2 regions of the Anaerobranca gottschalkii DSM 13577 genome follow, and region 2 is predicted to be linked to the other one. Evidence: riboswitches for the same ligand, from Rfam matches in the RefSeq annotation. Region 2 holds a riboswitch; the other holds the start of a gene.
What was found. A riboswitch is a leader RNA that binds a small molecule or an ion and turns the genes downstream of it on or off. The one in region 2 is predicted to bind thiamine pyrophosphate.

Region 1 (11,285 bases), on a different contig from region 2:
ATTGGTGGTGTGTTGAGCATATTTTTTATCTGGATGTCTATAATTACCTTGTTAGGGGGAATTTTAACAGAAGTTTTTTGTGCCCTAATTTTTAAAACATATGCTAACCAATACAGTATAGCCTTTGCCTCCGGTTTTTTCCCTGCAATTCAAATCCTTTTAACATTGTTTGTAATTACTTTCATTTTAGCTTGGTTTCCCATAAATTTATTGACTAACCCTTTAATAATTTTCCTCCCTTTTTTAATTACCTTTATATTAGGTTACGGCACTTCTTGGACCCTTTTAAAAATATTAACTAAACGAAAGATTTAAGCCACCTTAATTTTACTTAAGGTGGCTATTTTACTAGAAAATGGGCTAATTTTATGGTAAAATTCAGTTAACTTAAGTATAGGGAGGTGTTTTCATGAAAGTTAGAGCTTGGTTAATTCTATTCTTTTTTATCGGTCTTATTTTTTATTTATCCTCGATACCAGGTTTGCAAGTTTTGCCTGTCCTTAGATATATCCATTCCCTTTTAGAAAATATCCTTAGCAAATTCGATATGTCCTTGGTCCGTTTTTCTAATTGGCTTGGTAATTCCCTGCCCTTTGATATTAGTGACCTAAGACCCTTTAAAGTTGCCGGTCGGGATTTTATAGAGTATACCAGCGATAACCCTAGGATTGTAGAATTTATTCTACGAAAAATTGCCCATGTAGTTATGTTTTTCTTTATAACCTTAGCTTTTTTCCTACTAGCCAGCCATTATGTCAAAAAGGTAAGGTCCGCTATCCTTTTGGCTTTTTTAGGTGGAACTATTATTGCCATCCTTGACGAGTATAGACAAAGTTTTGTGCCGACAAGGGTTGCCAGTTTAACCGATGTATTTATCAATTTAGTAGGTGTTACTTTAGCTATCTTTTTCATCTGGTTTGCCCTTTTTATTACAAAAGGGGTAAGGATGAAGGAATATTATAAAAAGATATCTACAGAAGAAATACAACAGGAGCTACCACAATCTGCCCCTTCCCTTGATGAGCAGCAGACAAAAATTTATGATAAGTCTTTTAAGGAAAAATTAAGTAATAATGGGAAACAATAAGTTATATTTTATCCTTTCCAAAAACTCTCTACAAGTTCTAAGGTTTCCCTTTTTATATTATCGGATTTAAATATTGCTGAGGCTACAGCTACGCCATCTACATTTCCTTTAATTTCACCTAAATTCCTCTTATTTATCCCACCAATAGCTATTACTGGTATTTTTACTCTTTCTTTAATTCTTTTTATCATTTCTACAGTCACTTTTCTAGTATCCTTTTTCGTATCGGTAAAAAACAGACAACCAACCCCAAGGTAATCTGCTCCTGCCCTTTCTCCTTTTAAACTTTCTTCTAAATTACTTGCAGAAAGCCCTATAATTTTATCATCCCCTAGTATTTCTCTAGCAACTTGGACAGGCAAATCTTTTTGTCCTAAGTGAACCCCATCTGCATCTACTGCAATAGCTATATCAAGTCTATCATTGATTATCAATGGAATCCTATATTTTTCAGTAATTTTTTTTATTTTTAAGGCCCTTTTGTATAAGGTATGGGTATCAGATTCTTTATCCCGTATTTGAATAGCATCAATACCACTTTCTAGGATAGTTTCTAAAATATATTCAAAGGGGCTATCTTTAATAATCCCAAAGTCTGCTATCACGTAAATCCCTTTTATCTTTGTTTTACCCTTCATAAATTCTCCCCCTAGCTAAATCTTCTTTAGAAAAATTATTTATAGCATCAAATAACTTCACTTTAAATGTACCAATATCTATCCCATCTCTACCATTACAAGCTTTTTCCCCTGAAATTCCCATTATCAAAATAGCTAAAGTACTGGCTAATAAATAATCGTTAGTCACACCACAACAAGTGCTAATTATAGAGCCTATCATACAACCAGTACCGGTTATTTGTGTTAATTTAGGTGTACCATTTTTTACTTTATAAATTTTTTTACCATCGGTAATTATATCTATTTCTCCTGTAACTACTACTACACATGTAAATTTAATAGCCAACCTTTTAGCTAATTCTACTTTTTCTTCGTAAGAAAAATTACTATTAGCTGAATCCACCCCTTTACCCTTTTCCTTTAATCCATAAATGTTTTTGATTTCAGTGAGGTTACCTTTTATAACACTTACTTTTACTTCTTTTAATATTTTTTCTACCATTTTTCTTCTAAACTCACTTGCCCCCACCCCTACAGGATCCATAATTACTGGTATATTTAATATATTAGCTTTTTTCCCTGCAATAATCATAGATTGAACAGCCTTCTCCGTCAACGTCCCTAAATTTAAAAGGAGGGCCGACGCTTCAGAGACGATTTCTTCAATTTCTTCAATACTTTCAGCCATTACTGGACTTCCCCCTAATGCTAAAACTATATTAGCACAATCATTGGCAGTTACATAATTTGTAATATGGTGAACAAGGGGCTTTTGTTTTTTTATCTCCAATAGGATATTATCTAATTTATAAAGTTCTTTTATCATGATTCTTCCCTCCTATCTACCACCAAGAATAAAAGTGATGAACAGGTCCAACTCCTTTTCCTAACGGAAAAGATTTACTTATAGCTGAGGTGATATAATCCTTTGCCTTTTCAACGGCCTTATCTACTGAAAACCCCTTTGCTAAATATACCCCAATAGCAGAAGATAACGTGCAACCGGTGCCATGGGTGTTTTTTGTTTCAATCCTTACAGCCCTATAATAATTAAATTTTTCACCATTATATAAAATATCAATAGGTTCATGGGATAAATGTCCTCCTTTAACTAATACATATTGGGGGCCTAGTCCATAAATTTTTTTAGCTGCCTTTTCCATATCTTTAATATCTTTTATCTCTATTCCTGTAATTACTTCTGCCTCAAAAATATTAGGAGTAACTATTTTAGCAATAGGAATAAGTTTTTCAATTAAAGATTTTTTTGCTTCTGATTTCAATAAATGATACCCACTTTTAGATACCATTACAGGATCAACTACAATATTTTTAGCTTTAAATTTCTTTAAAGCATTTACAATTGTTTCAATAGTATTGCTTTTAGAGACCATCCCAATCTTTACTGCATCTACATCTATATCAGTGAAAATAGCCTCGATTTGCTTATAAATAATTTCTTCTTCTACATCTTGAACTCCAAATACTCCTTGGGTATTTTGAGCTGTAATTGCTGTAATTACACTCATTCCATATGTACCTAATGCGGAAAAAGTTTTTAAATCAGCTTGAATTCCTGCGCCGCCAGAACTATCTGATCCTGCAATAGTTAATAATTTCTCCATTACTATTCAACTCCTTTATTTAAAATTACATTTTTGACTAAAGTAAAGATTATATAACCTATCATTACCCCAAAAAAAGAGCTAATTGTAAATGGGATAACAAAAAAGAAAATAGCCACTTCTCTACCTAAAACATATCTTGCCAGTGGATATGCTAAAATTGCACCAAAAACCCCTGTACCTATTAATTCACCTAAAAATGCGAAAAATACTTTCCTTGTTTTTTTGTACAAGATCCCTGCCAAAAAAGCACCTATCATACTCCCTGGAAAAGCTAATAAGGTTCCAGTACCTAAGATATTCCGGAGAATAGAAATAGTGAAGGGAATATACAGGGTATAGCTTAAAGGGAAAAAAAGGGCTGTAAGTAAATTTAAACAGTGTTGTATTGGAAAAACTTTAGCTACCCCAATCGGTATATACAGATGAGAAGATAAAACTCCAATAGCAATGAAAATTGCAGCTGTAGCCAATCTTTTTGTTTCTTTATTCATTTTATCCCTCCTAAAATTTATTTTTTAAAATCTATAAAAAAAGAAGCACACACCTGTAGGTATGTGCTAATTAATCATATATAAATAAAAGATTTTATTTTATATATAATTTTATAGCACTTCCCTACGCTGGTATAACCCAGATCAGGTACTAAGGATCAAAGACTTTATCGGGTCTTTTTCTCAGCTGGCCTCTCCAGCTCTCCTAGTGCCTTATATTTTATTTTTCTATTATATATTTTATCATAAAAATTTCGAGTGTAAATAAAAAATCATCCCATTACTTTTATAAAAACATCTACTATCTTTGGATCAAATTGTGTTCCGGCACATCTTTTTAATTCTGCCAAAGCTTCCTCCTTTGTTCTAGTTTTTTGATAACTCCTTTTAGCAGTCATTGCCTCATAGGCATCGGCTACAGAGATTATCCTCCCTTCTAAGGGTATTTCTTCTCCTTTTAATCCCCTGGGGTATCCTTTACCATCCCACCGTTCGTGATGACAGAGGACAAATTCCGCCATAAGCCGATATTCATCTATAGAGCGGAGTATTTGGTAACCTATTTCTGGATGCCTTTTTACCTCCTCGTATTCTTCAGGGGTTAACTTAGAACTCTTATTTAATATCTCCGGTGAAACCGTTATTTTACCTATGTCGTGCAATGCCCCTGCACCTTTTAAAATTACAATTTCCTTTTCTGTTAAATTTAAAGCCTTACCTATAGCTTCACAATATTGGGAAACCCTTTCAGAATGGATTTGTTCTTGAAGATACTGACTGTTTATTGTCTTTAATACATTTTCTACTATTTCTCCACCAATTGATTTCCCTCTTTTTAATTTATCTTTATACATATTATGATCTGCCAATTTATAGATTTCCCCTAAACTTTCAACTATCTCTTTTTTAATAGCATAGCCAATAGCGAAGGATACAACTACTGATTCTAATTTACTTTGGGCTCCTTTTCCTTTAATCTTTTCTATTAGTTCTTCCACTATTGTTTCATTTGTGTTAGGGAGTAAAATGACAAATTCATCTCCCCCCATCCGACCAATGATACTTTGGGGTGGACAACACTGGGTTAATATATTTGCCACTAATTTTATTAGTCTATCCCCTGTATCATGGCCAAAAGCATCATTGGTTATTTTTAGTCCATTTATGTCTATTACAATTATACCTAAAGGAAGACTATATTCATTGTCTAGTCTTTTTAACTGTTCTACTATATAACGGCGATTATATAGTTCTGTTAATTCATCGTAATAACTTAAGAACTCTATTTTTTTCTGTCTTTCTATTTTTTCTGTACAATCTCTAAATACAGTAATTTCACCTATTACCTCTCCTTTTTGATCTTTGATAGGTGATTTATTTTTTTCTATATAAATGATCTTCTTATCTTTTCTCTCAATTTTAATAGCATTTTCTTCCCTAGCTATAACCTTGATTATTTCATAAAATTTCTTCCCTAGTGCTTCTTCCCTTTTCCATCCCGTTATTTTTTCAGCCCCAGGATTGAACAAGTTTATGTAGCCCCATTTATCGGTAGATATAACTCCTTCTCCTATCCCCAGTAATGTCGTACGAAGATACTCTTTTTCGAAATGGAGGATATCTTCCATCTTTTTTCTTTCTGTCATATCTTCAACTATCCCCATACCACCAGTAATCTCCCCACCATCTGTAAAAATAGGGGCAAATTTAGAAAATACATAAATTGTTTTACCACTGGTTTTAGAAGTATATAATCCTTCATAATAGGCATTTTTTCCTTCTAACGCCTCCCTAGTACCCCTTACTACCCCTACATTATCAAGACTGAAAATATCAGTACCTAATATTTTTTCCTTTGTTGAACCTAAAATTTCAATAAAGGCCCCATTACAGTCAGTAATTACTCCACTGCTGTTAAAATAAAAAATCCCTACTGGAGAATGATTAAAAATATTCCGATATTTACTTTCACTTTCCCTTAAAGCCCTTTCTATCGCTATCTTTTCTTTTTCTTTTTGCTGCCTTTCTAGCAATAACCCTAACTGATTAGCAAATATTTCTGCTACAGTTTCGTTCCTAAATTTTGTTCCTTTAGGCATAATTATGGTAAAATCTCCAAACATCCTTTCCCCTTCCATTATCTTGACCACTGCAACTTCACCAATACTAAACATATTTTGTAAAGTTGTTACAATACCCTTTGGTATAACATCCCCTGTTAAATCTTCTAATTTTGGAAAAATAGTGGTTACCTGATTTTTTATTTTTTCTGCCCTAATTTTATCATGTTGCCACTCTTTCCCCTCTAAGGTAAATCCTAAGATTTTCACAGCTTTAGTTAAAATCTCACCCTTAACTGAGATAGCTTTTGTTACAAAAGTTTTGCCATCATCCCCATATATATTAAGGGCTACCGCCAAAGAATTAACGATACTAGCAAAATCATCGGTTATTTTTTTGTAATTTATTTCTTTATTATTGTACTGAATAAAATCATTATAATATTTTAAAATTAATTTTAAAGCTTGTCCTTCTTCATAATATGAAGTTATATCCCGGGAAGTTAAAAATATCCCCTTTTCTTTATCACCACTAATGATTTGTGCTATAGTTTCTAACCAAATATAACTATTATCCCCTTTTCTATAACGAAAAACTACCCTTGTTTTTTCAATTTCACCACTAACTAACCTATCGAATTCACCCTTTATTAGGGGAAGGTCTTGGGGATGGATTAGACTTAAAGCGTTTTTCCCCATTAATTCTTTTACTTCATAACCTAAAACCTCATGGTATTTACCTAACCACTTAAAATTTCCAGTAAAATCGAGAATTGCAACTATTTCTGAAATCTTTTCCGTTAGATGTTTAAAATGTGCTTCCTTTTCTTTCATTACATTCACCCTTCTTAACCATAAACTAATTTTACTTTAACTCCATAACAAAATATAAATAATCTGGTTTCCAATCAAACCAAGTTTCAAAACCTAAGCCAATTAACTTATCTTTAATCTCTAACTCCTCTTCCAACAATGTAGTACAGGGAATTTGTCTAATAAAAATCAAATTTTTCATTAATTATATCATTATTTAACTGTTTTGTGATGAATAAAAAAGCAAATCACTTAAAATATTTAAGTAATTTGCCTTTAATAGTTGTGTTCATTAAATTTCTATTTACCAAAACCGTTGGTATTTAACCCTAGTACCTTTATATATTCTATATAGGGATCTTCTGTACCTTGAAGAAGGGTTTCCTCTTCTTTTAACAATTTAATATATTCAATCATTTCTTTAGTAATCCTCTCCCCTGGGGCAACAACGGGTATTCCAGGAGGATATGCCATAATTGACTCACCACTGATTTCTCCTACTGCATCATCTAATTTAACCACCCTTTTACTACTGTAATATGCATCCCGGGGTGAAACAATAACAGCAGGGTTTTTTAAGACATTGGTGATCATCTTAATTTCTTCATCTTTTCTATATCTAAAAGCAATATCCTTTAGAGCATTAACTAAAGCATTTAATGATTGTTCTGTATCTCCTAAACTAACTATAGCCATAATATTATAATAATCTGCTAATTCCACCTGAATTTTATAATCATCCCTCAAGATATCATAAACTTCGAAACCAGTTAATCCTAACTTCCTGACATTTACACCAAGCTTTGATTCATCAAAATCATATACCCCTGGATTACCTACTAATTCTTTACCAAAGGCATATAATCCATCGATTTTATTTATTTCCTCTCTAGCTTTTCTTACCAATTTTAATACCCTATCTAATAATTCTTGACCTTGGGTAGCCAGCTGTTTACGGGCCACATCTAAACTAGACATTAGTAAATAGGATGCACTGGTAGTTTGGGTCAAGTTAAGGTTTGCTTTAACTGTGAAGGGATCTATTATCCCTTTTTTTAATAATAAAAGGGAACTTTGTGTTAATGAACCTCCAGTTTTATGAAGACTTACTGCACTCATATCTGCCCCCAATTCCATGGCAGAAGGGGGAAATTCTTCATGGAATCCCATATGGGCTCCATGGGCTTCATCTACTAGTACCGCCATAGAATGTTGATGGGCTATTTCTACAATTTCTTTGATATTTGATGTTGCTCCATAATATGTGGGATTTATAAGAAAAATAGCTTTAGCATCTGGGTGTGCTTTGATCGTTTTCTTCACCCGTTCCACAGTCACTCCCATGGCTATACCTAAATTCTCATCTATTTCCGGTTGAATATAAATTGGTATTGCTCCACTTAAAATAATGCCAGATATAGCTGACTTATGAGCGTTTCTAGGGATTATGATTTTATCCCCTGGTTTGCAAGCACTCATAATCATTGTCTGGACCCCAGAAGTGGTACCATTGACCAGGAAGAAACTGTGATCTGCACCAAAGGCTTGAGCTGCCAAGTCCTCTGCTTCCTTGATTACTCCAATAGGATTACAAATATTATCAAGGCATTTTACAGAATTAACATCTAACTCCATAAGGGTAGTTCCTACATATTCAGTAAATTCCTTTATTCCCTTACCTTGCTTATGACCTGGTACATCGAAGGGCACTATACCACTTTTACTATATTCTTTTAATGCTGTAAAAAGAGGTGTTTGATTTTGTCCTTTATTTTTCAACTTTAATTACTCCCTTATAAGTTTATTTTTAATATTTTTACCACTGCTTTAATCAAATACACAAGATGAATTTTAGCAAAAAAACTCTTTTTTTAAAAGGGATTTTTGTTAAATTTATATCTAATAATTTTAACTTTAATTCTATCTTTGATAAATTATTTCTCCATTAACCATCGTCATTTGTACTTTAATATCCTTTATCTCTTCTTCTGGGATTTTAAAAATATCTTTATCTAATAAGATTAAATCCCCTACATATCCCGGCTTTAACCTTCCCTTTACCCTTTCTTTATGCTCATTAAATGCACTACCTAATGTATAAACATCAATGGCATCTTCTAATTTCATCTTCTCACCTAAGTTAAATCCACCCCTCGTTACAGCAAAATACAAATTGATAAAGGGATTGCAATTTTCTACAGGTCCATCAGTACCAAAACTTATTGGTGCTCCCAGTTTATATAAAGTATTGAAGGCATATGAAGTATTGGCTAAATCTTCTCCTACCCGTTCCTTCACAATTTTCCTGTCATAATCTAAAAAAATTGGCTGATACATGACAGGAATCTTTAATTTAGCAATCTTTTTTAACTGTTCCCTTGTAGTTATTTGGCAATGGATAATACCATGGCGAAGATAATTGTCTTTATTCCCCCATTTTTCAATACTATCTTTATAGACATTGATAACCCTTTGAACAGCTCCATTACCAATGGCATGGATTACTACTCTGATTTTATTTTCAGTTGCCAATTTTACAAAATTAGACAGCTCCCTTTCAGTTAATACCTCTACTCCTTTGTTACCCGGTGCATCTTTATAATCTTCTAGCATCAATGCAGTCCTTGCCCCTAAAGAACCATCACAAAAAAGTTTTAGACCTCCCTTTGATAAATAGATATCATCATACCCTTCTGATTTTAATTCTCCATCTATATACCGATGAAAATCTTCTATCCTTTGATAGTTAAATTGATGGCTATAGCGGATTTTTAATTTCTTTTCCTTATAAAGCCCTTTGATAATATTAAACATACATTCTGATTCCCGATTTGTAGAATCTACTACTACATCACAGGATTGAACAGACGTAACCCCTAAACTTAATAAATAATCTTGAGCTTTTAAAAATTCCATCTCCCTATCTTTATAACTTTTAGGAGGTATCAGAGAATAAAGTAAAGCCACAGCACTTTCAGTAAAAATACCATTGGGTTTTCCTTTTTCATCAAGCTCTATTGTTCCTCCATTGACAATGGTATTTGAATTTACCCCAAGGAGTTCTAATGCTCTAGTATTTCCAACTGAAAGATGACCACATACTCTATCAAAAATTATTGGAATTTCTCTGGAAATTCTATCTAAATCTTCCTTAATTAGTAACCTCTTTTCCCCAAAGATAAAATAATCCTGGTTCCAACCTCTACCATAAAGGACCTGGAGATTAGGGTTTTCCCTTAAAAAATTAATACCCCTTTGGATGACTTCTTCAATAGAATTTGTTCCCATTAAATTACAATTAAACATAGCTGCACCTATACCAGACAAATGTAAATGACTGTCGTTAAAGCCAGGAAGTACTGTTTTCCCTTGAAGATCTATAACTTTATCTCCTTTTAATTTTCCTATTTGGTCATTAGAACCAATTTCTTTAATTATACCCTTTTCAATCAATAACCCTTCACAAAATCTATTTTTCTCTACATAAATTTTACCGTTTATCAATATTACCCTCACACTTCCACCCCTCACCTTATCTTTATTTAAAAAAATAATATCAGGTTAAATACCTGTAATCAAGAAAAAAAACGGGGTATGTTGACCCCATGTTTATTGATTACATTTTTTATAATTTTAAGTCCCTTTTATTGAAGGCAGCTAAACCTTTAAGTGCTAAAAGTCCACTTATTATAATTAAAATTAACAGATTACTTAACTTCACATCTTGAGGAAAAGTTGCTATATGGGTAAAGGGGGAAATTTTTTGCACACTTTCTGGCAAATTCAATAGAGGACCAAAGAAGGGACCTAAAAAGATACTGGCAAATACAGCAATCCAAGATAAAGCTTTACTAACTTTAGGAAACAAACCGTATACAGCAGTGGAAAACCCTATAACAACTATAATACCTGTACTCTGATAAAGCCCCCCTTTTATAAACTGGCTAAGACTTTGTGAGGAGACCCCAGCTGCTAAGGCAACACTGGTAGAAAAAGCTATCATTATAATTATAGAGCTTAGTACCGTTAAAATAAGTTGGCTCAATGCCCAAGTAGTTCGACTAACAGCGGTAGCTAAAACTCCTTCAGCATAACCTTCCCTTTCCTCTGAATACATCCTCATAACTCCAGTTTTAGCGTATATTAGTAATATACTAGCCATCAATCCGATAAAGACATAGAGAAAATTTTCACTATTGATTATCATGTTTTCAAAACCTTCCATATTTTCCATGAAATCCCCAAATTCTGTGCTTGAACCTCCCATTATAGCTCCAAAGATTATCATTGGGATTGCCCAACCTAAAATCCCTTTCCTTTGTAGTTTCCATCCTAGACCTAAGGGATTTAACATCCATTGGGCAGCCTTTTCAGGTCCTTTTTTAGCGGGAATTATTCCACTTCCAATATCTCTGATATCGATCAAAGAAAAGGCCCCTTTAACTAAAATCAGAAACAAGATGATAAATAACGGTAAAATCCAAAAATTGTTTTTACTAAAGGGGTGGATTTGCTGGACCCAACCTACAGGGGAAACCCAGGTAAAAGAAGCACTTTGAAAACCTAATCCCCCTTGATTTAACTGG
Region 2 (11,285 bases):
TAGCTTGCGAAAGGGATTTATCAAGTGGAATTATTGATACTGATCCTTTACCAGTAATCGGGATTTTGAATTTAAGACCTTTTGGTCCCTGTTATAATACTGGAGTAGATTTAAATAGGTTAGAAGAAGGTTTAAAATTTTTACTTAAGGAGGTTGAATAGTATGTTCTTAGACCAAGGAATGATAATTTTTGTTTTACCAGCAATGTTATTTGCTTTATATGCACAAAGTAAGGTAAAAAGCACATATAATAAATATGCTAGAGTTTTTTCGAAAAAAGGTTTTACAGGAGCTCAAGTGGCAAGGAAACTTTTAGATGACATGGGACTTTATGATGTAGATGTGGAATTGACAGGTGGACATTTAACTGACCATTATGATCCCCGAAGTAAAAAAGTAAGGCTTTCTAGGGAAGTTTATCATGGTAATTCTTTAGCAGCTTTGAGTATTGCTGCCCATGAAACGGGACATGCTAGCCAGCATGCCAATGGTTACTTTTTCTTAACTTTTAGAAATAACATTTTTCCTGTAGCCCAAATTGGCAGTCAAATGGCCATGCCTCTATTTTTGGCTGGTTTTTTCTTCGGTTCAGGGATATTGATGGAAGTAGGTATTGCCCTTTTTAGTTTTGCAGTATTGTTCCAAATTATAACATTACCTGTTGAATTTAATGCATCAAGTAGAGCAATGGCAATGTTATCAGCTGCTGGTTTTATCTATCCTGATGAAGAAAGGGGAGCTAAAAGGGTTTTAGATGCAGCTGCTTTAACTTATGTTGCTGCTACTGCCGTGGCATTAGCTCAAATATTAAGGCTTTTACTTTTAAGAAATAGAAGAGATTAGGTGAAAAAATGAATATTAGGGAGCATTGTTTAAACGCACTAATAATAGTAGAAAAGGATAATGCTTATTCAAATTTAGTAGTAAAGGAATATATAAATAAATATTCCTTTACTACTGAAGATAAAGGTTTATTTACCAATATTGTCTATGGAGTTATAACCCATAAAAAATATCTTTTATATGTTTTATCAAAATATGTAAAAAGACCCCATAAACAACCCTTTTGGTTGAAAAATTTGCTGTTATTATCTGCATATCAATTGTTATTTTTAGATATGCCCCATTTTGCTATAGTTTCAGAAGGGGTAAAGATTGCCAAAAAAAGGGGAGGCAACTCTAAAGGAAATTTTGTCAATGGAGTTTTGCGAAATATTATTAGGGATAAAGAAAAAGGTATAGATTTACCTAAAGATGATTTTATAAAATACATATCAGTTAAATACTCGCTCCCTGAATGGATGGTTGAAGAGTTTAAGGGACTGTTTAAAGATGCCAGTGAATTGGAAAGTTTTTGTAATTCCCTCAATCAACCACTACCCCTTACTTTAAGGGTTAATACTTTGCGTATATCTATAGATGAATTTATCCGTAAATTAAAGGAAATAGGCATAGAAAGTCAATTATCATCTATTTGCCAGAACGGTATATTATTAGAAATGAAGACACCTGTAAGTAAAATAGAAAATTTTTTACAATCAGGATTATGCATAATTCAAGATCAAAGTTCAATTAAAGCAGTAGAAGTTTTAGACCCTAAACGGGGCGATAAGGTTTTAGATATGTGTGCTGCCCCGGGTGGAAAAAGTACTTATATAGCTCAACTAATGGAAAATCAAGGTGAAGTTTTGAGTTGCGATATCCATCCTCATAAATTAAAATTAATTGAAGAAGCTTCGGAAAAATTAGGAATTAATATAATAACTACCCTGTTATTAGATGGTACTGAAGGGGTAAAACATTTAGGTAAAGAAAAGTTTGACAAAATATTATTAGATGCTCCATGTAGTGGTCTTGGAGTAATTAGTAGTAAACCAGATATAAAATGGAACAAAAAAAGGGAAGATATTAAAGAAATAACTCAAATTCAGTGGAAGTTATTACAAAATGCAGGGGAATTATTAAAAGTAAATGGGACGTTAGTATATTCTACTTGTACTTTAACAAAAAAAGAAAATGAAGAAATGATATTAAACTTTTTAAAAACACATGGAGATTTTCAATTAGATGAAGAAATCAAGCTTTATCCACATATCCATAATTGTCATGGTTTTTATATTGCTAAATTAAAAAAATTGAGGTGAAAGATATGATAAATGTTCTAGGATTAAATGAAGAACAGTTGGCAGAAAAAATGGCACCATATATTACGCAAAAATTTAGGATAAAACAAATATTTGATTGGATTTATAAAAAAAGAGTAAATAATTTTATGGAAATGAATAATTTACCTCAAAAACTTAGAGAAGAGTTAAGTAATAATTTTGTAATTGGTGAAGCTGTAATTAAAGATAAGCAAGTATCTAAAGATGGAACAGTTAAATATTTATTTAAATTTAGAGATGGAAGTTCTGTAGAAACGGTATTAATGGAATATAATCATGGTCTTTCTATTTGTATTTCCACCCAAGTTGGTTGTAAATTAGGGTGTGTTTTTTGTAATTCTGGCTCAGAAGGTTTTTATAGAAACTTATCAGCTAGTGAAATGGTAGAGCAATTTTGGCAAGTACAAAGACTAACAGAAAAAAGAATTAGCAACATGGTATTGATGGGTATAGGGGAGCCTTTAGATAATTATGAAAATGTTATGAAATTTATCCGTTTTATCAACTTAGAAGAAACATTCAATATTGGAATTAGAAATATAACAATATCAACTGCAGGGTTAGTTCCAGAAATATATAGACTGGCTGATGAAGGTCTAGGTATCACTTTGGCTCTATCTTTACATGCTTCTGATGATGAAAAAAGGCGAGAAATAATGCCTATTGCTAAAAGATATACTATTTCGGAGTTAATTACTGCTTGTAAGTACTTTGTAGACCAAACTAAAAGAAGGGTAACAATAGAATATGCAATGATTAAAGGTTTTAATGATACAGAAAAAGATGCTTTTAAGTTAGCAAAGGTCTTATCAGGACTTTTATGTAATATTAACTTAATACCTATTAACAACTCATATAATAAAAAGATGGAAAGAAGTTCCGATAAGGCAATTGAACGTTTTCAAAAAGTTCTTATGGACATTGGCTTTGAAGTTACTATAAGAAGAGAATTAGGTTCAGATATAGATGCAGCCTGTGGTCAGTTGAGAAAGAAGAGTTAGGGGGAAATGGGGTGATTTAATGAAAATTGTTAAAAAGACCCATACTGGTTTAGTTAGAGAACAAAATCAAGACTTTATCAAGACTGGAAAATGTCCTCTCGGAATATATGGGATAGTAGCAGATGGTATGGGTGGTCATAATGGCGGGGAATTAGCAAGCGAAATGGCAGTAAATTTGTTAGAAATGAAAATTAACTCAAGTGAAGTTATTCAAATTAAAACTTGGATTGAAGAGGTTAATTCCCATTTATATAACTATAGTTTATTAACACCTGAATTAACAGGAATGGGAACCACTTTGACATTAGGACTAATCAGCAATAATATGCTATATGTCGGCCATGTTGGTGATAGCAGGGCATATTTATTAAGGGGCAAAGAACTTTGCCAGCTTACCACTGATCATTCTTTTGTTCAAGAGCTTATAAATTTAGGAGATATTACTAAGGAAGAAGCTAATAACCATCCAAGAAAGAATATTTTGACACAAGCCGTAGGTACAGCAAAGGAAATTGAAATTCAAGTTTTAAATCAACCTATTGAATCTAATGATATTATTTTACTATGTTCAGATGGATTGACTAATTTAGTAACAAATGATGAAATATCCTTAATGTTACAAAATTATCAAATAGAAGATTGTGCTGAAAAATTATTGGAAACTGCATTAAATCGGGGAGGAAATGATAATATCTCATTGATAATAATTTCCTATGAAGGAGGGGTGAACTAGATGATTGGACGGAAATTAGCTAATAGGTATCAGATACTTGAGAAAATCGGTGGCGGAGGAATGGCTATAGTTTATAAAGCCCGTTGTACCCTATTAAACCGTATCGTAGCTGTAAAAGTTTTACGTCCTCAATTTGCCCATGATGAAGAATTTGTTAAAAAGTTTCGTAGAGAAGCTCAATCATCTGCTAGTTTATCCCATCCTAATATTGTAGGAATATATGATGTAGGTCAAGATAAGTCTGATTATTTTATAGTCATGGAATATATTGATGGAATGACACTTAAAGAATATATACAAAACAAAGGTGTATTAGAACCTAAAGAGGCTATGAAGATTGCTAAAGAAGTTGCAGAAGCATTAGCCCATGCCCATGATAATTCTATTATCCATAGGGATATTAAACCCCATAATATATTATTAACAAAAAATATGTCTGTGAAAGTAACGGATTTTGGTATTGCAAAGGCAATAACAAGCAATACTTTAACAGTACAAAATACTGGTTCAATTATGGGTTCTGTTCATTATTTTTCACCGGAACAGGCAAAGGGTTCTTATGCCGGTGTTCAATCAGATATTTATTCTTTAGGAATAGTAATGTATGAAATGTTAACTGGTCAATTACCCTTTGATGGCGAAAGTCCTATTTCCATTGCAATAAAACATATTCAAGAAAAAGTAAAACCTATTAGGGAAATCAAGCCCGATATACCTGAGGATATAGCTAAAATAGTGGAAAAATGTCTACAAAAAAATAGAGATGTTAGATATAATAACATCAGAGATTTACTAGATGATATTCAAAGTTGGCTTAAATATGGTAAAGTAGATGTTAAAATCCCTGATACCACTGCTCAACAGACCCAAGTTTTTAATGGTATAAATGGTATTAATGCTCAGATGCCAGTTGAAGAGAAAAAAGAGAAAAATTCAACTAATAAAAAGAAAAAAATTAGAAAAGGTATTTTGATTACAAGTATAGTTATATTGTTAATAGTTTTACCGATACTAGCTTATTTTGGTATTAGAAACCTTTTACATGTACCGGAAGTAGTAGTACCTAATGTTGAAGGGTTACGTTTAAATGACGCTATTGCTATTTTAAGGGAAAAAGGTTTAAATTATACCATAACTGAAGATGTATATCATGCTGAAATACCGGTAAATCATGTTGTATATCAACATCCAATACCAAATACAAGGGTAAAAAAGGGAAGGGAAATTGCTCTGACATTAAGTAGTGGCCCAGAATTTGTTACAGTTCCCGATGTAGTTGGAGAAGAAGAGAGGATTGCAAAAATAACTATTGAACAAGCAGGTTTAAAGGTAAATATTGAAAGGGAAAATAGCGAAACTGTACAAGAAGGAAGGGTTATTAGACAACTACCTTTAGGAGGAAACCTATTAAAAGGTGAAACTATAACTTTGATAATAAGTTCAGGCCCTCGATCAGTAGAATTACCAAACCTTATAGGTCTAACAGTAGAAGAAGCAAAAGAGCTACTTTCATATCTTAATGTCTCTGTTAGATTTGTTACTTATGAACCAAGTCAGGGAAATTCTCCTTCTGGAATTGTTATTAGACACTCTCATCAAGATAACCCATTGGTACAACCGGGGGTAACAACTATCGATCTTGTTGCAAGACCTTTTCAAGAAAAGACGAGAACCTTTACTGTTAATAATAGTGGTATTGATAAACCATATGTATTAAGGGTAATAGTCAAAGATTTAGGTGGTCAAAGAACTGTCTTTGATAATATAGTAAATCCACAAGAAGGTGATTTAGAAATAATGGTTAACTATTGGGAAAAAGGAGAAGTAGAATTTTATCGGGACAATGAACTAAAAGATAAAATACTATTACCATAGGGGTGATCTTTATAGTTTTACATGAAGGTATTATTGTAAAAGCTTTAAGTGGATTTTATTATGTAAAATGGGAGAATAAAATAATTCAATGCAGGGCTAGGGGGAAGTTTAAGAAGGATAACATTAAGCCTGTGGTAGGGGATAAAGTTGAATTTGCACTGATATCCCCTACCGAAGGGGTAATAGAAACGATCAAAGAGAGAAAAAATTGTTTGGTTAGACCAAGTGTTGCAAATATTGACCAGCTTTGCCTGGTTTTTTCCGCTATGGATCCAATCCCCGATTATCTTCTAATGGATAGGCTTACAGTTTTAGCTGGTAAAAATTCATTAGAAGTAATTATTTGTATAACTAAAATGGACTTAATTGATAAGACTTTTTTAGATAATATTGCACAAAGGTTTAAAGATACAGGATATACAATAATTGGAATTTCTAATAAGACTTTAGAAGGATTAGAGGAATTAAAAGAAAAACTTAAAGGGAAAATCACAACTTTATCTGGTCCATCAGGTGCTGGTAAGTCATCTCTAATTAACAATATTAACCCACAGTTTAAATTAGCGGTATCTTCAGTAAGTGAAAAAACTAAGAGGGGTAAACATACTACTACATTTTGTCAGTTACTTGAAGTTATGGAAAATAGTTTTGTTGTGGATACCCCTGGATTTACTTCATTGGAACTAACGGATTTTGATGTCTATGAACTAGACAAATATTTTCCTGAATTCATACCTTTTTCAAATTGTCGTTTTACTTCTTGTTTACATCAAAAGGAAGAAGGATGTAATATAAAATCTGCAGTAGAAAAAGGTTTAATTAATCCTGAAAGATATAATAGCTATCTTATGCTACTAGAGGAAATCCGTGAAAATAATCAAAAATGAGGTGGAATTTTAATGATAAAAATAGCACCATCTTTATTAGCAGCAGATGTTTTAAATTTAGCAAGGGATATAAAAATATTAGAAGAAAGTGGTGCCAATTGGTTCCATATTGATGTGATGGATGGAATGTTTGTTCCTAATATTACCTTTGGTCCCCAATATGTTTCTGCCCTTAGAAAAATTACAAATTTAGTTTTAGATGTCCATTTAATGGTGGAAAAACCTGAACGATATATTGAAGATTTTTGTAAAGCTGGAGCAGATTATGTAACGGTACATTGTGAAGCTACTCCCCATTTAGATAGAACATTACAGCTGATAAAATTTTATGGTAAAAAAGCGGGGGTTGCTTTAAATCCTGCCACCGATGTGAGAAGTATTAAGTATGTATTAGATAAATTAGATATGGTTTTATTAATGTCAGTAAATCCAGGTTTTGGTGGACAGAAATTTATCGAAAGCACATATGATAAATTAAATGATTTAAAAGAGTTGATTGGGGAAAGAAAAATAGAAATTCAAGTCGATGGTGGAGTTAATGATGAAGTAGGCCCTAAATTAGTAGACTTTGGTGCTACTGTTTTAGTAGCAGGTTCATATATTCTAAATCATCCTAACCCTAAAATAGCCATTGATTTATTAAGAAAAAATAATAAAAACTAACTTGTAATTTTTGAAAAAATTTCATATAATTAAAATGTAAAATTTAATAGGGAGACAAAAAACCACTAGGGGAGTTATTACAATAACTGAGAGGATGCTGTGGGCATCTGACCCTTTGAACCTGATCTGGGTAATGCCAGCGTAGGGAAGTCGGTTTAGGATAGGTGTATTCTAAATAAACCGTATTTCCTAGTGGGAAACGGTTTTTTTGTTTACCCTAAATATGGGAGGGATTTTATATGAATCGTAGACAAATTAAAATACTGGTGGAAACCAGTATGATGTTGGCATTGGCTTTTATTTTAAGTTATTTTAGGATAGGTCAAATGCCACAAGGGGGTTCAATTTCTTTACAAATGATCCCAATCTTCTTAATAGCTTTAAGATGGGGATTCAAAGCTGGGACAATAGCTGGAGTAGCCTTCGGTGTATTAAAAATAATTGGACCAGGTTTTTGGTTTGCCCATCCTATCCAGGTGATTTTAGATTATCCATTAGCCTTTGGAGTCATCGGAATTGCTGGTTTATTGAGAGATAATCAGTTATTAGGAATTTCTATAGCTGGTCTTTTAAGGTTTCTCGCTCACTTTATCTCAGGTATAGTATTTTTTGGTCAATATGCTCCAGAAGGCCAATCAGTTTTTATTTACTCGTTAATTTATAATGCTACTTATATGGTACCAGAGATTTTGTTGGTTATCTTTATAACTCCTTATATTGTTAATAAATTACATGATATACCTCATAATAAACCTAAAGAGGAAAGGTTGGTTTTATTAAGTTTATTGATGCCACTATTAATGATAACTGCTTATACTGGACGGGTTGATAATGCCATTGTTAAAGCTATAACAGAAGATAAGGAAGTACAAGTTTTGTTGATGAACATTTTTAAAGGTATTGTTTCACTAGGTTGGTTAGGGGTATTAGTTATCAATATCATAAAATTCTTTAAGGAAAAGGTAAAAACTCCATTGTTTATATTTATTAACTCTCAAGTGGTTGTAGTTTTGGCATATTTGATAATTAACAAATTTTTGAATTAAATCAATAAAAAACCTCCATTTGCCCTTTAAATTTGCAAGATCTAATGGTATAATTTTTTTGGTGGGTGAAAAATATGGCAATTTTGGTTTTCTTAAATGGTAGTACCGTTAAAGATAGCGAATTCTTTAAAGGAAAGATAGAGCTCATAATAGGGGTAGATGGAGGTTTTAATAATATTCCTCCAAAGCTTTTAAAGAACAATAGGATAGAAATCCTTGGTGATTTAGACTCCATTAAAAACTTGCCTCAAAAGTATAAAATCTTACAATACCCTAAAGATAAAGATTTAAGTGATTTTGAACTTACCCTTAAGTATATACATAATAATTATAAAGACCAAAAGGTTATAATATTTGGCTTAACTGGTGGGAGAATAGATCATCAATTATTTAATTTTTTTGTCCTTAAAAACTACATAAAGGATAATTATTATATAGGGGAAACGGAAAATGAAATTATTTATTTTTGCCATAATTTCTTTACTCTAAAAGGTTTTAAAGGACACACTTTTTCCCTTTTTCCATTAGAGAAATTAAATGAATTGACTATCAAAGGGGCATATTATTCTTTAGATAGACAAGATGTCGATTTATACCAGTCCTTAACGTTAAGCAATATAATAACAGGTGAATCTTTGAATATTACCGTCAAAACTGGAAATTTTGTCGTTATAGTTAATAAGACACAGAATAAATGGTAAAGGAAGTGAAGGGATGAAAATAGGTGTTATAAGTGATACTCATGGTGTTGTTAGTGTTTGGGATAAAGTAATGGAAGAATTTTTTGGAGATGTTAGTTTAATTATCCATTGTGGAGATGTTTTGTATCATGGGCCTCGTAACCCTATTGTAGAAGGTTATAATCCAGCTCTATTATCACAAAGGTTAAATTCTTTAAAAACACCTATCATTTTTGCAAAGGGTAATTGTGATGCAGAGGTGGATCAAATGGTTTTAGAACATCCCCTTCAAAATCCCTATGTCTTGATGATTGTAGATGGGAAAAAAATTTTAGCCCATCATGGGCATACTTTATCTTATGGTGATAAAATAAAATTAGCTCAAAAGTACAATATTGATATTTTTATAACTGGCCATACCCATATAGCAGAAATTTATAAAGATGGAAAAACTGTATTTTTAAACCCAGGTTCACCTAGTTTGACAAAAGGGGAATATTCTACCGTTGCTATTATTGAATCTAATGGAATTAAAATATTTGATATAAACTCAAAACTAAAAATAGAAGAATATACTTTTTAAAGGGTCAATTTACAAAGTATAATTTTTATTACAAAAAAGAGCTTTTTGTTTAGCTCTTTTTTTATTATTTTGGCACAATTTTTAGATGTAGTGAATATAATTTAAAATAGGAGGGTTATCTATGGGCAGAAGGAGAAAAAGAGGGGGCAATGGAAGAAAGATATTAGGAATACTTTTTGCTCTTATAGGAGTTTATATCTTAGTTAGTACATTACCTATTTATGTATGGTGGATAGTTATTGGGTTAGTTTTTATTATTGTGGGCTGGTTATTATTTAATGCGTAAGGGAGGGGTATTATGAAAATTTATGCTTACAAATTACCTAAATGTTTAAGTGCAATAGTTAAAGGAGTTTTAAAATTATTTGGCAAGGAAAAATAAAAAGCGCTGTTTAGCGCTTTTTACTCATTAATTTATAAATTTTAAAGGGCCCTTTGAACTTTACCAGCTTTTAAGCAGCGAGTACAAATACTAACTCTCCGAGGTGTACCATTGATCAATGCTCTTACTTTTTGAATATTAGGAGACCAACGTCTTTTTGTTTTTATGTTTGAATGGCTCACTTTAAAGCCAGTATGGCTCACTTTAGCACAGATTTCACATTTTTTTGCCATTAGAATCCACCTCCTTTATACAACATTTAATATTTTAACATACAATTGAAACTATGGCAATAGAAAACGATGGTTTTTCCAATTTTGTTAAAGAAATACTATGTATTTGCAATTATTTATATTATACAAAATTATTATAGACATTAGCAAGTTAGATTTATCCTTTTTTATATACTATTTTCTTTTAATTTTTATGTAAATGTAGTAAAATAATAACAAAGTAGATTTTTATAAGGAGGTACTAAAATGGAATTTACAAATGAGTTTGGTACGGTATCTATTCATAAAGATGTTATAGCTACTATTGCTGGTGCCAGTGCCCTTGAATGTTATGGTTTAATTGGCATGTATTCCCGCAATAATGTAAAAGACGGTTTTTCAGAATTATTGGGTTTGGAAAATTTAAACAAGGGTGTAGAAATCAAAAGTGTTGATGGTGAAATAATAATCGATTTATACATTGTCGTAACTTACGGTACTAAAATAAACGAAGTGGCCTATAATGTAATAGATAAAGTAAAATATACTGTGGAAAGTATCACTGGTTTGACAGTGGCCCAGGTTAATGTAAATGTACAAGGAGTTAGAGTAATTAACAGTTAGAGGAGGAAGACATAATGGATTTTAAATCAATTGATGGCACCCTGTTGAAAAATATGCTTATTGCCGGGGGCCAAGCTTTAAGTTTAAGAAAATCTGAAGTAGATAGCTTAAATGTATTTCCGGTCCCTGATGGAGATACTGGAACTAATATGAACTTAACAATGACATCTGCAATAAATGAAATAAAAAAAGTTAATAGCAATAAAGTAAAAGATGTGGTTAAAGCCTTAGCTATGGGATCCTTAATGGGAGCTAGGGGTAATTCAGGGGTAATTTTATCCCAGTTATTTAGAGGTTTTTCTAAAGTTTTAGAAACTAAAGATCAGATTACTCCTTTAGATTTTGCCCTTGGATTAAATGAAGGAGTTAAAACTGCTTATAAAGCAGTGTTAAAGCCAGTAGAAGGTACAATCTTAACTGTATCAAAATATGCT

Region 1: linked by a shared signal. The riboswitch ahead of thiW (energy coupling factor transporter S component ThiW) and the one ahead of thiT (energy-coupled thiamine transporter ThiT) in region 2 are both predicted to bind thiamine pyrophosphate.

Annotation. Positions count from the first base shown of each region.
Region 1 is NZ_FOIF01000011.1:25,506-36,790, forward strand. Features, by position in the region: gene BMX60_RS04680 (hypothetical protein) at 1-315, shown strand, start outside; gene BMX60_RS04685 (VanZ family protein) at 410-1,087, shown strand; gene thiE (thiamine phosphate synthase) at 1,096-1,725, opposite strand; gene thiM (hydroxyethylthiazole kinase) at 1,715-2,533, opposite strand; gene thiD (bifunctional hydroxymethylpyrimidine kinase/phosphomethylpyrimidine kinase) at 2,550-3,332, opposite strand; gene thiW (energy coupling factor transporter S component ThiW) at 3,335-3,826, opposite strand; TPP riboswitch at 3,931-4,043, opposite strand; gene BMX60_RS04710 (sensor domain-containing diguanylate cyclase/phosphohydrolase) at 4,099-6,720, opposite strand; gene BMX60_RS12015 (hypothetical protein) at 6,752-6,901, opposite strand; gene BMX60_RS04715 (aminotransferase class I/II-fold pyridoxal phosphate-dependent enzyme) at 7,000-8,478, opposite strand; gene BMX60_RS04720 (amidohydrolase) at 8,620-10,215, opposite strand; gene BMX60_RS04725 (ABC transporter permease) at 10,325-11,285, opposite strand, start outside.
Region 2 is NZ_FOIF01000005.1:66,174-77,458, forward strand. Features, by position in the region: gene BMX60_RS02825 (DUF116 domain-containing protein) at 1-161, shown strand, start outside; gene BMX60_RS02830 (zinc metallopeptidase) at 163-843, shown strand; gene rsmB (16S rRNA (cytosine(967)-C(5))-methyltransferase RsmB) at 852-2,144, shown strand; gene rlmN (dual-specificity RNA methyltransferase RlmN) at 2,150-3,166, shown strand; gene BMX60_RS02845 (Stp1/IreP family PP2C-type Ser/Thr phosphatase) at 3,186-3,899, shown strand; gene pknB (Stk1 family PASTA domain-containing Ser/Thr kinase) at 3,900-5,774, shown strand; gene rsgA (ribosome small subunit-dependent GTPase A) at 5,777-6,661, shown strand; gene rpe (ribulose-phosphate 3-epimerase) at 6,674-7,324, shown strand; TPP riboswitch at 7,382-7,489, shown strand; gene thiT (energy-coupled thiamine transporter ThiT) at 7,564-8,370, shown strand; gene BMX60_RS02870 (thiamine diphosphokinase) at 8,445-9,071, shown strand; gene yfcE (phosphodiesterase) at 9,085-9,633, shown strand; gene BMX60_RS11995 (hypothetical protein) at 9,755-9,919, shown strand; gene rpmB (50S ribosomal protein L28) at 10,057-10,248, opposite strand; gene BMX60_RS02885 (Asp23/Gls24 family envelope stress response protein) at 10,495-10,851, shown strand; gene BMX60_RS02890 (DAK2 domain-containing protein) at 10,866-11,285, shown strand, end outside.